3 regions of the Paraburkholderia kirstenboschensis genome follow, and region 2 is predicted to be linked to each of the others. Evidence: predicted binding sites of a transcription regulator. Region 2 holds the regulator's gene; each other region holds the start of a gene.
What was found. The regulator LexA, encoded in region 2, represses DNA repair genes until DNA is damaged. The targets are predictions, from matches to a motif close to ACTGTATNNNNATACAGT.

Region 1: a site for LexA is predicted at 2,556-2,573, ahead of imuA (translesion DNA synthesis-associated protein ImuA). Genes of this name have one in related genera too.
Region 3: a site for LexA is predicted at 1,310-1,327, ahead of dinB (DNA polymerase IV). Genes of this name have one in related genera too.

Annotation. Positions count from the first base shown of each region.
Region 1 covers NZ_CP136512.1:1,162,837-1,167,026, forward strand. Annotated here, with positions in the region: partial or broken gene RW095_RS13940 (helix-hairpin-helix domain-containing protein) at 1-963, opposite strand, end outside; partial or broken gene RW095_RS13945 (Y-family DNA polymerase) at 966-1,904, opposite strand; gene imuA (translesion DNA synthesis-associated protein ImuA) at 1,834-2,541, opposite strand; gene RW095_RS13955 (hypothetical protein) at 2,859-3,566, opposite strand; gene RW095_RS13960 (hypothetical protein) at 3,661-3,816, shown strand; gene RW095_RS13965 (hypothetical protein) at 3,874-4,107, shown strand.
Region 2 covers NZ_CP136513.1:950,396-954,585, reverse strand. Annotated here, with positions in the region: gene cysT (sulfate ABC transporter permease subunit CysT) at 1-875, opposite strand, end outside; gene RW095_RS27045 (sulfate ABC transporter substrate-binding protein) at 1,026-2,075, opposite strand; gene lexA (transcriptional repressor LexA) at 2,388-3,038, shown strand; gene RW095_RS27035 (hypothetical protein) at 3,168-3,524, shown strand; gene RW095_RS27030 (DUF2939 domain-containing protein) at 3,638-4,190, shown strand, end outside.
Region 3 covers NZ_CP136512.1:2,067,242-2,071,431, reverse strand. Annotated here, with positions in the region: gene RW095_RS18175 (RHS repeat-associated core domain-containing protein) at 1-608, opposite strand, end outside; gene dinB (DNA polymerase IV) at 1,445-2,590, shown strand; gene RW095_RS18160 (heavy metal sensor histidine kinase) at 2,649-4,154, opposite strand; gene RW095_RS18155 (heavy metal response regulator transcription factor) at 4,151-4,190, opposite strand, start outside.

The DNA of each region.
Region 1 (4,190 bases), on a different replicon from region 2:
GGCAAGCATGTCCTTGTCAGGAACGGCGGCGACCGACTGCCAGAGCGCCTCACGGCGATTGCCGGCCAGCGAAGCGAGTGCGTTGGCGTCCGCAAGAACGTGGAGGTCCTTTCGGTCCAGCTTCGCTCTGCGAGCTAGGTCAGCGACGGTTTCGAACGGACGCACGGCTCTGGCATTTTCAATCCGCTCTGCGGCGCCGTCCTTCATGCCGCGCAGGAGCGACAGGCCGAGTCGGACGGCCCGGCGGTCGTTGTCTGCCAGCCTCACCAGAGCAGAGTCCCAGCAGCTGACAGCAACGTCAACTGGCAGCACGTTCACGCCATGGCGTTGTGCGTCCTGCACAAGCTGAGACGGCGAATAGAATCGCATCGGTTGACTGTTGAGCATGGCAGCAAGGAATGCCTCGGGTTCATGGCACTTAAGCCAGCTACTCGCATACACGAGGAGCGCGAAGCTGGCAGCATGGCTTTCAGGGAAACCGTACTCACCGAAGCCCTTGATTTGCTCGAAGATACCTTCTGCGAAAGCGTGGTCGTAGCCGCGCTCCTGCATCCCGTTGACGATACGGTCGTAGTATTTCTCGAGACCACCTTTCCGCTTCCAGGCGGCCATAGCCCGTCTCAACTGGTCAGCCTCGCCGGCTGTAAAACCGGCAGCCAAGATGGCCACCTGCATGACCTGCTCCTGAAAAATCGGGACCCCGAGCGTCCGCCCAAGCGCCGTCTTAAGCGCATCACTCGGATATGTCACGGGTTCGAAGCCTTGACGACGTTGGAGGTAAGGATGGACAGCACCACCCTGAATCGGTCCTGGCCTGACGATGGCTACCTCAATGACGAGGTCATAGAAGGTACGCGGTTTCATGCGAGGCAGCATGCTCATCTGGGCTCGCGACTCAATCTGGAACACGCCAACGGTGTCCGCGGCAGAAATCATCTCGTATGTCTGCGGGTCTTCTGCGGGGTCTCTCTGAGTAGCCGGACAAGATGTTCTTCTTTCCACGTCGGCTCGCCCAACGCGATGTCGATGGTTGTCGGCTCGATGGCGTCGCGCCCACGTTCATGCTCCAGCAGCAGCTTGATGGCCGTGACTGCCATTTGCTTCGCACATAGCCAGCCGCACAACTGCACAATCAGACGATGCGCACCAAACACTGCGCCGTCCGCATGCTCGAGACGGTCGGGCATTTCTATGCGGGCGGAAAAAGTGGGCGGCAGTTCGAGCCAGTCAAATAGCTCGGGGGCCGTGCCGAACGCGCGGTCGAGCGAATCAAGCAGATGTTCACCGCATCTTCGCTGCAGGCCGGCCCGCGGCAGGCGCCGTACGTCGGCAATGGTTTCGCAGCCGAGCCCCGAGAACCACTCTCCAAACTGGCGGACCTCGGGAACGGCCATCATCGGCAAAGCGGCCAGCCGTTGCTCAAGCGATGCGAGCTTGAGCACGCGTCGGTTCCCAAACTTTACGAGTAGCCATCCGCCCTGGCCGGTAGGCGCAGCGCTGATGCGCGCGGTGAGTCCGAGTGTCCCGAGAACAGTCTTTGCTTCCCGACACAGCGCAAGCAACCCGCCAAAAAGTCGCAGACTTGCGCCGACCTCTACCACGACGGTCGCTTCGTCAAGCAAGGCGACCTCGGGTGAGAAGCGCATCAGGGCAACACCCACTTCGCGCTGTGCCGCTGCTTCCCGCCCCACGTCACGCTCATGCATTTCCGTCTCGGGCGACAGTGTGAGCACACCGCCACGCTTCATCCCAAGGCGCACGCCGCCTGCACGCGCCGCATTGTCAGCAATTACCACTTTGTCTTTCTCCAGGACTGCACTCCCCTGCGCAGGCTCAGATGACCACTTCGGTCGGAACACCTCGAGCGGCAACTTCGGCAAGTGGACGGCGAGAAAGACGCGCATGTCGGGAAAGCAATACAGGTGTGGGTTGAAGGGGAATCGACAGAGGCTCTGCGCGCGCTGGCCCTCGTCGTTTCACGATGTCGACGGTCAAACCGTCGGCTGATGGTCTTAAAGCAAGCCGCAACAGGGCGGGCGATGAATCCTGTGCCGCTGCCAGCGGCCGGACCATCACGAAGAGTGTTTCGGATGACTGCGCCGCCAAATGCAGGCGCCGCAGCGATGAGGCCTGCGCGTATTGCGCCCAGAAGATGAGCGCACCGCAACTTCCCGCCCGCAAAATCTGCTCCGTTGACCAGAGCGCATCGGCAGTCTTTTGCGCTTTCACCCGCAGGACCTGCTCAATGGAAAGTCCGATGTAGCTAAGTCCAAGTCCGTCCGGGGTATGCGGCGGCTGAACGAATGCAACCGGTCGATTTCCCGAGGCACTGAGCGCCGGGCGCAACAACCGCAATTCACCCACGCCGGCTTGCTGCACCATCAGGTCGACGAGCGCTCCGACCGGCCAGCCCCCTCCGGGAAGTTCGGCAGACAACGCGGGATAGCCGGTCTCAATGACCCGGCCACGGCCACGCGCGAGCTGAGACGCACGCCACAGGGACGGATGTATCTCTTCGGCCGTGACAGTAGCGCTGGACATGTGGCATCAGAAAACCTGTATGTTTATACAGTATCGTACACGCAATTTTGCAGCAGTGAACTGACATTTTCAATCGGAGGCTGAACTATGGATGACCTCCGCGTCACCAATGGCACCGGCGGCGTGCCCATGGTCCGCATGGACGACAGCTGGTGCCTCGAGACGAGCGAGTTCCTTGATGGTCATTAGATGCAGCACGTTGTCTACAGTGCGAGCGAGGCCGCGGCCTCGAGACCTCTGCTGGAATGCTGCTCAAGTTCTTCGCGACAAGAAGCTGAAATCGTTCGGCGGTTGACCGCCGGCCAGACCCTTTGCTTTTACCCCTCCGTGTTCGGCGGGATACCCTGAAAAAGGCTATGCAGGCTCAAAGCCGGGCCTGCCGGCAGTTCACTGTCTTTGAGAACCCTGTTCTCAACCATCAGTTCCATCAATTGCTTGCGCCATTGCTCGGACTCTGCCTCTAAGTCGTGGACGAGCAGCTTGGTCAGCAAATACATCGCGCCGCCCCACAACATCTCGCGGCAGAGCGCCCCAGTCCACTCGGTCTCGTCCACAACGCTCGCCGGAAGCGGTACGTATAAGGCAGTACAGTTGCGAGCAAAATCCCTACGCCATTCCGCTGGGCGTGCCGCCACATAAGCACCCAGCGACCCAGCGATGTTCTCAATTGAATGCGCGAACTGATTTCTGATGTTGGCCAACTGCCTGACATACTTCGCCTGCGGTTCGTCCATTACTCCGAGGGTGAGAGCCAGCTTTAGCTTGCTGGTCGTCCCGTCCACGGCAAGGCGACTGACGAAAGGCATTAGCTCGTCCGCGCCAATCTTTCGCGTCACGATTCTTACAATCCCCGCCTCCACGATTGCTTGTAGCTTGATGAGGAACGACCAGTCGTTATCATCATCGCGGAGCGCATGAAACGTTCCCTCAGGGACACCGATACGCCCCTCCATCTGCCGAATGTACGCGTCTCCCTTCGCGTGCATCGCCTCAAACGGGTCAATCGCCCCTTCTTTGCCAGCCATCGCAACTCCCCGCCCATGTTTTCAGGATTCTAGCGCTAGAAAACACGCCTGCAGTCGCTACACGAGCAATAAATCCAACCGCTTGTGAGCAATCATGTTCCTGAATACTCTCACCGTCGCCGTCCCCTCGCGCATCGCCTCTTTCGAGTCCAAGACGGCCCAGTTCTACACCGCCACGCTGGCAGCAACCGCCGGCCTGCCGCACGTCTTCACCCAGCTGCACGACCAGTTCCCGAGCCTCCAGCCCTAGGTTGGCAACGACTTCTTCCGCTACGGCATGCTCGCCGTGCTCAGTGGTAGATTCATCGTGACGATGCTCGACCCGCACCTCGCCCACCTACGCGAGCAATCCGGCGCAGCCTGCGATGACCGCACCGCCAAGCGCGCTGCCGATGAGATTGCACGCAAATCGGCTGCGGCTGCTGCTGGCATCGACTACGACGTGCTGGCAGGCATCAATTACGCATTTTCACTGGAAATCCGCCCGGTGCACTGGGAAATCGCTCACGCCACTGGATTCGCGGGCCGCGCTCTTTTTTAATCAGCGTTGGGGTCATGAGACTCGACACGGACACTTACACGGGGGCGGAGTATGCGTCGAGGTTCCGCTGGGCGTACCTATGC
Region 2 (4,190 bases):
CTTGCAACGCTCGCTGCGCCCGGCGCCGGACCCGCGCTGCCGCGGCTCGTGCGGCGCTGCAGATACCACTGCAGCGTATTGATGAAGAGCAGCATCAGGAACGAGACAACGAGCATCACGACGGCAAGCGCCGTAGCGCCGGCGTAGTCATACTGCTCGAGCTTGGTGATGATGAGGAGCGACGTGATTTCCGACTTCATCGGCACATTGCCTGCAATGAAAATGACCGAGCCGTATTCGCCCAGCGCGCGGGCGAACGCGAGCGCGAAGCCCGTCAGCAACGCCGGCAACACCGCCGGCAACACCACGCGGCGAAACGTCAGCCAGCGCGATGCGCCGAGGCACGCGGCGGCCTCTTCCTGCTCGCGCTCGAACTCTTCGAGCACCGGCTGCACCGTGCGCACGACGAACGGCAAACCGATGAAGGTCAACGCGACCAGCACGCCCACCGGCGTAAAAGCCACCTTCAGACCGAGCGGCTCCAGAAACTGTCCGATCCACCCGTTGCCCGCGTACACGGCCGCGAGCGAAATGCCGGCCACCGACGTGGGCAGTGCAAACGGCAGATCGACCACGGCGTCGACGATGCGTTTGAACGGAAACCTGTACCGCACGAGCACCCATGCGACCAGAAAGCCGAACACCGCGTTGATCAGTGCGCCGCCGAGCGCGGAGAAGAATGTCAGCCGGTACGAGGCCAGCACACGCGGCGAACTGACGGCGCGCACGAACTGACTCCAGTCGAGGGACGCCGTCTTCAGAAAGGTCGCCGCGAGCGGAATCAGCACCACGAGGCTCAGATAAGCCACCGTGATGCCGAGTGTCAGGCCGAAACCGGGCAAGGCGCTTGGTTTGCGGAAGGTCAACGTGGTCATGCTCGTTACTCTTTCAGTTGATGCTCGTGTTGCCGGCCGCCTGGTCCTGATCGGCCAAAAGCGCGCCAATGGCGCGCTCCGGAAAGTGACGCGCCGTGGCGCGTCGCGTTGCCTCGGTCCACGCCTGCTGCGGCGCGGACCTCGGCTGTGTTACTGCGGCTGGTAGATCGAATCGAACACGCCGCCGTCGGCAAAGTGCGTCTTCTGCGCGTTGGCCCAGCCGCCGAACGAATCGTCGACCGTGTAAAGCTTCAGCTTCGGAAACTTCGAGGTCAGTTCGGCCGGAACCTTGTTCGAACGCGGACGGTAGAAGTTCTTCGCGGCGATTTCCTGGCCCTGCTCGCTGTAGAGGAAATTCAGATACGCTTCGGCCAGCTTGCGCGTGCCGTGCTTGTCGACGACCTTATCCACCACCGCCACCGGCGGCTCGGCCAGAATGCTCACGGACGGCACGACGATTTCGAACTTGTCCGGACCGAATTCCTTCAGCGACAGGAACGCCTCGTTTTCCCACGCGATCAGCACGTCGCCAATGCCGCGTTGCACGAAGCTGGTGGTCGCGCCGCGCGCCCCGGAATCGAGCACGCCGGCATTCTTGTACAGCTTGCCCACGAATTCCTTGGCCTTCTGGTCATTGCCGCCCGGCTGATGCGCGGCATACGCCCACGCCGCGAGATAGTTCCAGCGCGCGCCGCCCGAGGTCTTCGGATTCGGCGTCACGATCGACACGCCCGGTTTGGTCAGATCGTCCCAATCCTTGATGTGCTTCGGATTGCCCTTGCGCACCAGAAACACGATCGTCGACGTGTACGGCGACGCGTTGTCGGGCAAGCGCTTCTGCCAGCCTTTGTCGATCAAACCTTTGTTCGCGATCGCGTCGATGTCGTAAGCGAGCGCGAGCGTCACGACGTCGGCCTGCAAGCCGTCGAGCACCGAGCGCGCCTGCGCGCCCGAACCGCCGTGCGACTGCTTGAACGTGACGGTCTCGCCGGTCTTCGCCTTCCATTCCTTGGCGAAAGCCTGGTTCACGTCCTGGTAGAGCTCGCGAGTCGGGTCGTAGGAAACATTCAGCAGCGTCGTGTCGGCGGCTTGCGCGTGGCCGGCCGCGCCGAGGGCGCCGAGCGCGGCTGCCGCGCCGAACGCGAGCGCTGCGATGAGTTTTCGGCTCCTGCCTGCCCGACCCGTGTCCTGATGATTCATGTCAAGTTCTCCGCGTGTTGGTGCGCTGAAACAGCGTGTGGTGTTGTTTTGCGTCGGATCACGTGCACATGAGCGCGACTGGAAGGCCAGTCTATCGAAGCGCTTTCATCATTAAAAATAATGTTTATTCATTTTTTAATACGCAAAAGTGGTAATGACAGCCAGATAAGGCGTTGCGGCACGAAAACGGATGTTTTGACGCCGATTTACGACGTTGCAGCGAGGCGTCCACTCCCGAACTTAAAGTAAAGCTTGAATTGCGCCGGATACTGTATAAAAATACAGGCACCTGTTCATCCATACAGTGACGCCATGACCAAACTCACCGCACGACAGCAGCAGGTTTTCGATCTGATCCGCCGGGCCATAGACCGCACCGGTTTTCCGCCCACGCGTGCGGAGATCGCCGCCGAACTCGGTTTCAGCTCGGCAAACTCGGCTGAAGAGCATCTGCGGGCGCTTGCCCGCAAGGGCGTGATCGAACTCGCGGCCGGCGCGTCGCGCGGCATTCGCCTGCTTGCCGGCCCGGACGACGCGCCGCATCAGTTCACGTTGCCGCACGCCAGCATCATGCAGCTGTCGCTGCCGCTCATTGGCCGGGTTGCCGCCGGCAGTCCGATCCTCGCGCAGGAACATATCGCGCAACACTATGCGTGCGACCCGGCGCTCTTCTCGAGCAAGCCCGATTACCTGCTCAAGGTGCGCGGACTGTCCATGCGCGACGCGGGTATCTTCGACGGCGATCTGCTCGCGGTGCAGAAAAGAAGCGAGGCCAAAGACGGCCAGATCATCATTGCGCGGCTTGGCGACGACGTCACGGTCAAGCGCCTGAAGCGCCGCGCGAACGGTATCGAGCTGATTGCCGAGAACCCCGATTACGAGAACATCTTCGTTGAGACAGGCAGCGCGGACTTCGCGCTCGAAGGCATCGCTGTCGGGCTGATCCGCCCGGGCGAGTTCTGACAGCGCCGGGTCGGCTCAATGAGCAACAAGCTCAGTGCGTCATTAGTGCGTCCTCAGTGCGTCATTAGCCAACCGCCCGCCTGCTCACCGACTAAAGCAGTACTCATGTTGAATCGCCCGGAGAGACTCATGGAACGCCTTGCCCGTCTGTTGCCGTTTCGCCAGTTCGGCCGTCTGCGCCATCTGCGTAAGCTGGTGCCTTGCTCACTGATCGAAGCGTCCACGGCCGCTACCGCGTCGCTGTTCGACTCGCCCGCTCGCGGCTCCGACCTGCAGGCCGCGTTGCCGTCTTCACTACCGGCATTCGCCCGCGTTTCGCTGAATTCAGGGCTCAATACTGCGGAGCCGGAGCGCCGCGCGCCGGTGCGCGTCTACCATGGGCCGTCCCGGCTCATCATGGTCGGCACTGTGGATGCGGTGTGCCGCATGATCGACCGTTGCATCGCCGAGGAAACCAATGTCCACGGCGCGGTGTTCGAGTCCTGATGATCTGTGAGGTGTGCGGGCGCGCCGTGGCCACATGCTTTGTGGCAGCGCACGGATCGTTTCAGCGTGGCCGCGGTCCACGTTAGATCACACCTGACGGAGATTTCCGCTCGATGGCAGTTCGAACAAACAGGAAGCGCAGCGCCCGTCCGCTGATCGTCACGCTGATAGTTATCGCGGTGATCGCGGCGTTGGGCTTTGCTTATGCCTCGCCATATATCGCGCTCAATAACCTCAAACGCGCGGCCAACGCACGTGACGCGCAGACGGTGAATCGGTACGTCGATTTTCCGGCCTTGCGCGAGAGCCTGAAGCAGCAAGTCACAGGCTTGCTGACGCGCCGGCTGGACTCACATGGAAACGGCAATCCGTTGGCTGCGATCGGCGCGATGATTGGCGTCGCATTGATCGGCCCGCTCGTCGACGCGTATGCAACTCCCGACGGCGTGGCTGCGCTGCTGAACGGCATGCCGCCGCGCGGTGAGCCCGGTGAGCGGCCGAACGCTGCGCCGGTCACCGGCAATCCGCCCGTTGCCAGCGCGCCTGCGCCCGCATCGCCCGGTGCGGACATCGACGCGCCTGGCGGCGCTACCGGGAATGCGAGCGGCAACGCGACCACCAGGGGCGCCCCGCCGCAACCGCCGCAAACCACAGCCGGCTATCGCA
Region 3 (4,190 bases), on a different replicon from region 2:
GCGCCGGCCATCGGTCTACCTGACGAGTCGTATGCGCCGCTGCGGTAGACGCGTGCGAGATCCAGCGGAATAGTGTCGCCAACGCGCAAATCATGAGCAACGAGATGGAACTGACCGGTGTTCAGTTTCACCGGGTCCGCACCCGACGTGCTGCTGCCACAGCCGGCTGTCGCCCCGCCGTCGCCACAGCCGCCAGCATCACCCGAGCCGCCTGAGCTATCGGAACCGTCTGGACTCGCTGAGCCGCCAGAACCGTCGGCTCCGCCCGATTGATCGTCAGCGTCGTCCGTGCCGTCGCCATCAGCAGTTATCGTTCCGTCGGGCGAGGACGGCTCGGACGTTGTACCGGTCGTGGGGCCGCTGCAGTAAGCGGCAATTGTTGAGGTATCTCCGCACGCGTAACCGCCCATACCACCAAAATCGGCGGACGCGGCATTCAACGGGCATTGCGGATCAGCAGGATAAGCGCCTGAATTGATATACCTTGTCTCGCAGTCTATTGCCGCATGGGCATGCGGTGACACGAAGCCTGACAAAAGAACAAAGAAGAACAGGACGAACGGACGCATCAGCGCCCGGCGCCCCGCAATGGCATCGGTGACTTGCATGGATTTCTCGAGGAAGAACACGAATTGCCTGGCTAGCGCGAGATTTGCGCCCAAGCAACGGATGAAGAAGTCACTTCAGGGCTAACCAACGCCGAAGAATTCAGCGCATCTGTAGGCGTTGAAGACACCGCCATTTGTCTGCGAATCCCCGATATGTTGCCCGCCGCGTCGTAGTCGTAATAGGCAGTGGCGCCCGCGACCGATACCGACGTGAGGCGACCTGCTGGGTCATAGGCATACGTGATGTCGTCAGCGTGTGCCGACATCGGCAGAATCGCGATATACGCCACTGCACTGGCGCACGCGATTTGCAGCGCCCATTCCCGACCTCGCTTGGCTGAGCTATACAAGCGAGCACCTCGGTCCCCAGGAAAACTCGTGATCGATATCCTTATTATTAGGTTAGGTAGCTTTATTAATGGCTTATACGACACCGAAGCGTGAAACGAATATCTATCAGACCGGTCTCTATTTAAGTAGTACTCCTCCTGCCCTTGTAGGGCTTTTCTCATATATCCGTGACACACGGTATCAGCTCGTTTTTGCGTTGCCCAACTACGCCGTCCAATGGTCCTTTGATCCGCACTTTCGGGCAGTCCAATCATTTCCGTGTCATCGAGTCTAACCAACCGCGACTTAGTCCAACGAATTCCGTTTCCCGACAAATCCATATCTCGGTTTCCAAGGCCCATGACAAAAGCACTGTATAGATGTACAGTGCCGATAAAATACCTGCCAACCTCACCTGCCCCGTCCCGCTGCTTATCGAGAACGCTGCTGATGAGCGTCGCGTTGCCCGGGCGGCACCACCGAACGCTACTTTTGAGTAACAAGGCATGCCAGATGATCGGCGCATAGCCCACATCGACATGGACGCATTCTTTGCGTCTTGTGAACTGTCGCAGTATCCAGAACTACGAGGCGAGGCCATGGTGGTTGCCGGTCGTCGCACGGATGCGCCGCGAACCAACCCGGACGGCACGCGGGAATTTTCGCGCTTACGCGACTATGTGGGCAGAGGCGTCTTAACCACCGCCACCTACGAAGCCCGCGCACTCGGAGTTCATTCCGGCATGCCCACCATGAAGGCCGCCCGGTTAGCGCCGAATGCGATTCTCCTTCCGGTGAACTTCGACCTCTATCGAACGTATTCGCGACTGTTCAAAGATGCAGTGCGGTCGGTCACCCCGAGCATACAAGACGTCGGAATCGACGAAGTCTACGCAGACGTCTCGCTCACGAGTGGCAGTTCGGAGGAAGTAGCGCGCAAGTTGAAGTCCGCGGTGTTGGAAGCAACAAGTCTCACCTGCTCTGTGGGAATCGCACCCAACAAGCTGCTTGCAAAGCTGTGCTCCGATATACAAAAACCCGACGGCATCACGATCCTGAAGTTCGAGGAAGTGCAGTCCAGGATCTGGCCAATGGCCGCGAACAAGATCAACGGTATTGGCCCCAAGGCCAGCGCGAAGCTTGCGTCATTGGGAATAACCACCATCGGTGGAATCGCTGCGTGCGACGAGCCCTGGCTCATCGAGCACTTTGGCCGAAGCTACGGTTCGTGGCTTCGCAGAGTGTCCCACGGTCTCGATGACAGACCCGTGGTGACATACAGCGAACCGGTCTCGATGAGCCGCGAGACCACATTCGAACGGGATCTGCATGCGGTGCGGCACCGGCAGGAACTGGGCGCCGCATTCACCCGGCTGTGCGAACAGGTGGCAGCCGATCTACAGAGAAAAGGCTATCTGGCGAGGAAGATCGGCATCAAGCTGCGCTTTAACGACTTTAAAACAGTCACGCGCGACATTACGCTTCCTGAACCCATTGCCAACGCGGAAGCCTTGCGTCGCGCGGCAACTGACTGCCTGAAAAGAGTGGAGCTCGTTAAATCCATCAGACTGCTCGGAGTCAAGGCCGGTAACCTGCAGCCCGCCGGACAAGCTCCTCGCGACGAGTCGGTTCAGTTCACGCTCGATTTCTAACTCGCGCGTTCTGTTCCATGCAGCGCGACACCGGAGCGCCGAAGCCGTGCCTGCCAGTTCAGGCAGACTTTCCTTTTACCAGTGAAGAATAAGAAGCCGGTGCCGCTGCGGGTGGATTGTTTGCGTTCGCCCCAGCATTTCCCGCACTATTCCCCGGCACGTTCCCCGCATTCGAACGTAGCGGCGGCGTAACGCTGTCCGCAAGCCAAGCAGCAATCGAAAATGCAAACGTATTGACGCCGTTCGCGCTCTGCACTGACACGCTGCCGCGATGCATCTCCGCGATCGCCTTAACGATTGCAAGACCCAGGCCGTGATTCTCGCGGCTATTGGTGCGCGACGCTTCAGCACGATAAAAACGGTCGAACAGATGTTCGAGCACGGCGGGCTCGATCGGCTCGCCGGGATTCGCAACTTCAATGCGCACCTGTTGGCCGTCTCGCACAATGCGCACGTTGATCTGAGCACCAGGCTGGCAATGCTGGATCGCATTCATCAACAGATTCGTGCAGGCGCGACCGAACAGCGAGCGGTTCACATGCGCTGCGGCGTCGCCATGCAAGCGCGCATGCACGCGAGCTTCTTCGAGCGGAATCTCCAGAAACTCCAGCGTGTGCGCAACTTCAGCCGCGAGCGATACTTCAACGAGGCCGGTCGCGCGCTCGCCCTGATCGGCTCGCGCGAGGAACAGCATGTCGTTGATGATCGCGCGCATACGTTCGTATTCCTCGAGATTCGACTGTAGCGTGTGACGTAAATCGTCCACGGAGCGGTTGCGTGTCAACGCCACTTCGGTCTGCCCGATCAGGATCGTGACCGGCGTGCGCAATTCGTGCGCGACGTCCGCATTGAACGATTCAAGGCGGCAGTACGCGCCGTCGAGGCGTTCAAGCGCGCCGTTGAACGAATTAGCGAGATCATTCAATTCATGCGGCAACGACGTGGTATTCAGCCGCTGCGAGCGATTGTTCGGACTGACGGCGGACGCGTCGCGGGTGAGACGCGTCAACGGTGCGAGGCCGATGCGCGTCACCGAATAACTGAGCAGCAGCACCGCGAGGCTGCCAAGCGCCGATAGCGCCGCAAGCGCGAAGCCGAACACGCGCATTGTGCGAATGTTCGGCAAATAGCTCGATGCAACCTGCAACTGCATTGGGGGACGCGTCGAATAGCCAGGAATGGACACAGTAGTGGTGAGCATATCTTCACCGCCGCCCACCGGCCTCACGCGGGCGTAGCCACCAGGCCAGGTCTTCACGGTCGAGCCTTCGATGGGCTTGCCATAGTTGTACGACGGCTCGATGCTCGTTACCGCATATACGGTGCTGCGGTCATGCGGCGTCATGTCGGTCAGCTTCTCACGCGACATGCGCCATTTTTCAGGTGTCAGCCCGTGATTGCAGATGAGCCGAGCGATCTGCGCACGGTCGTCGAGCGACTCGCGCAAGTGGTTCTCGAGCTGCGAGCGCAACACCGCAAAAAGCCCCGCGCCGACGAGCGTAAATACGAACAGCGCGACGAGCGCGAACATCAATGCGAGGCGCCGTGCTATTGAACGGTTCATGGCTGTTCCGCCTCTTCGCGCACTTCGAGCACATAA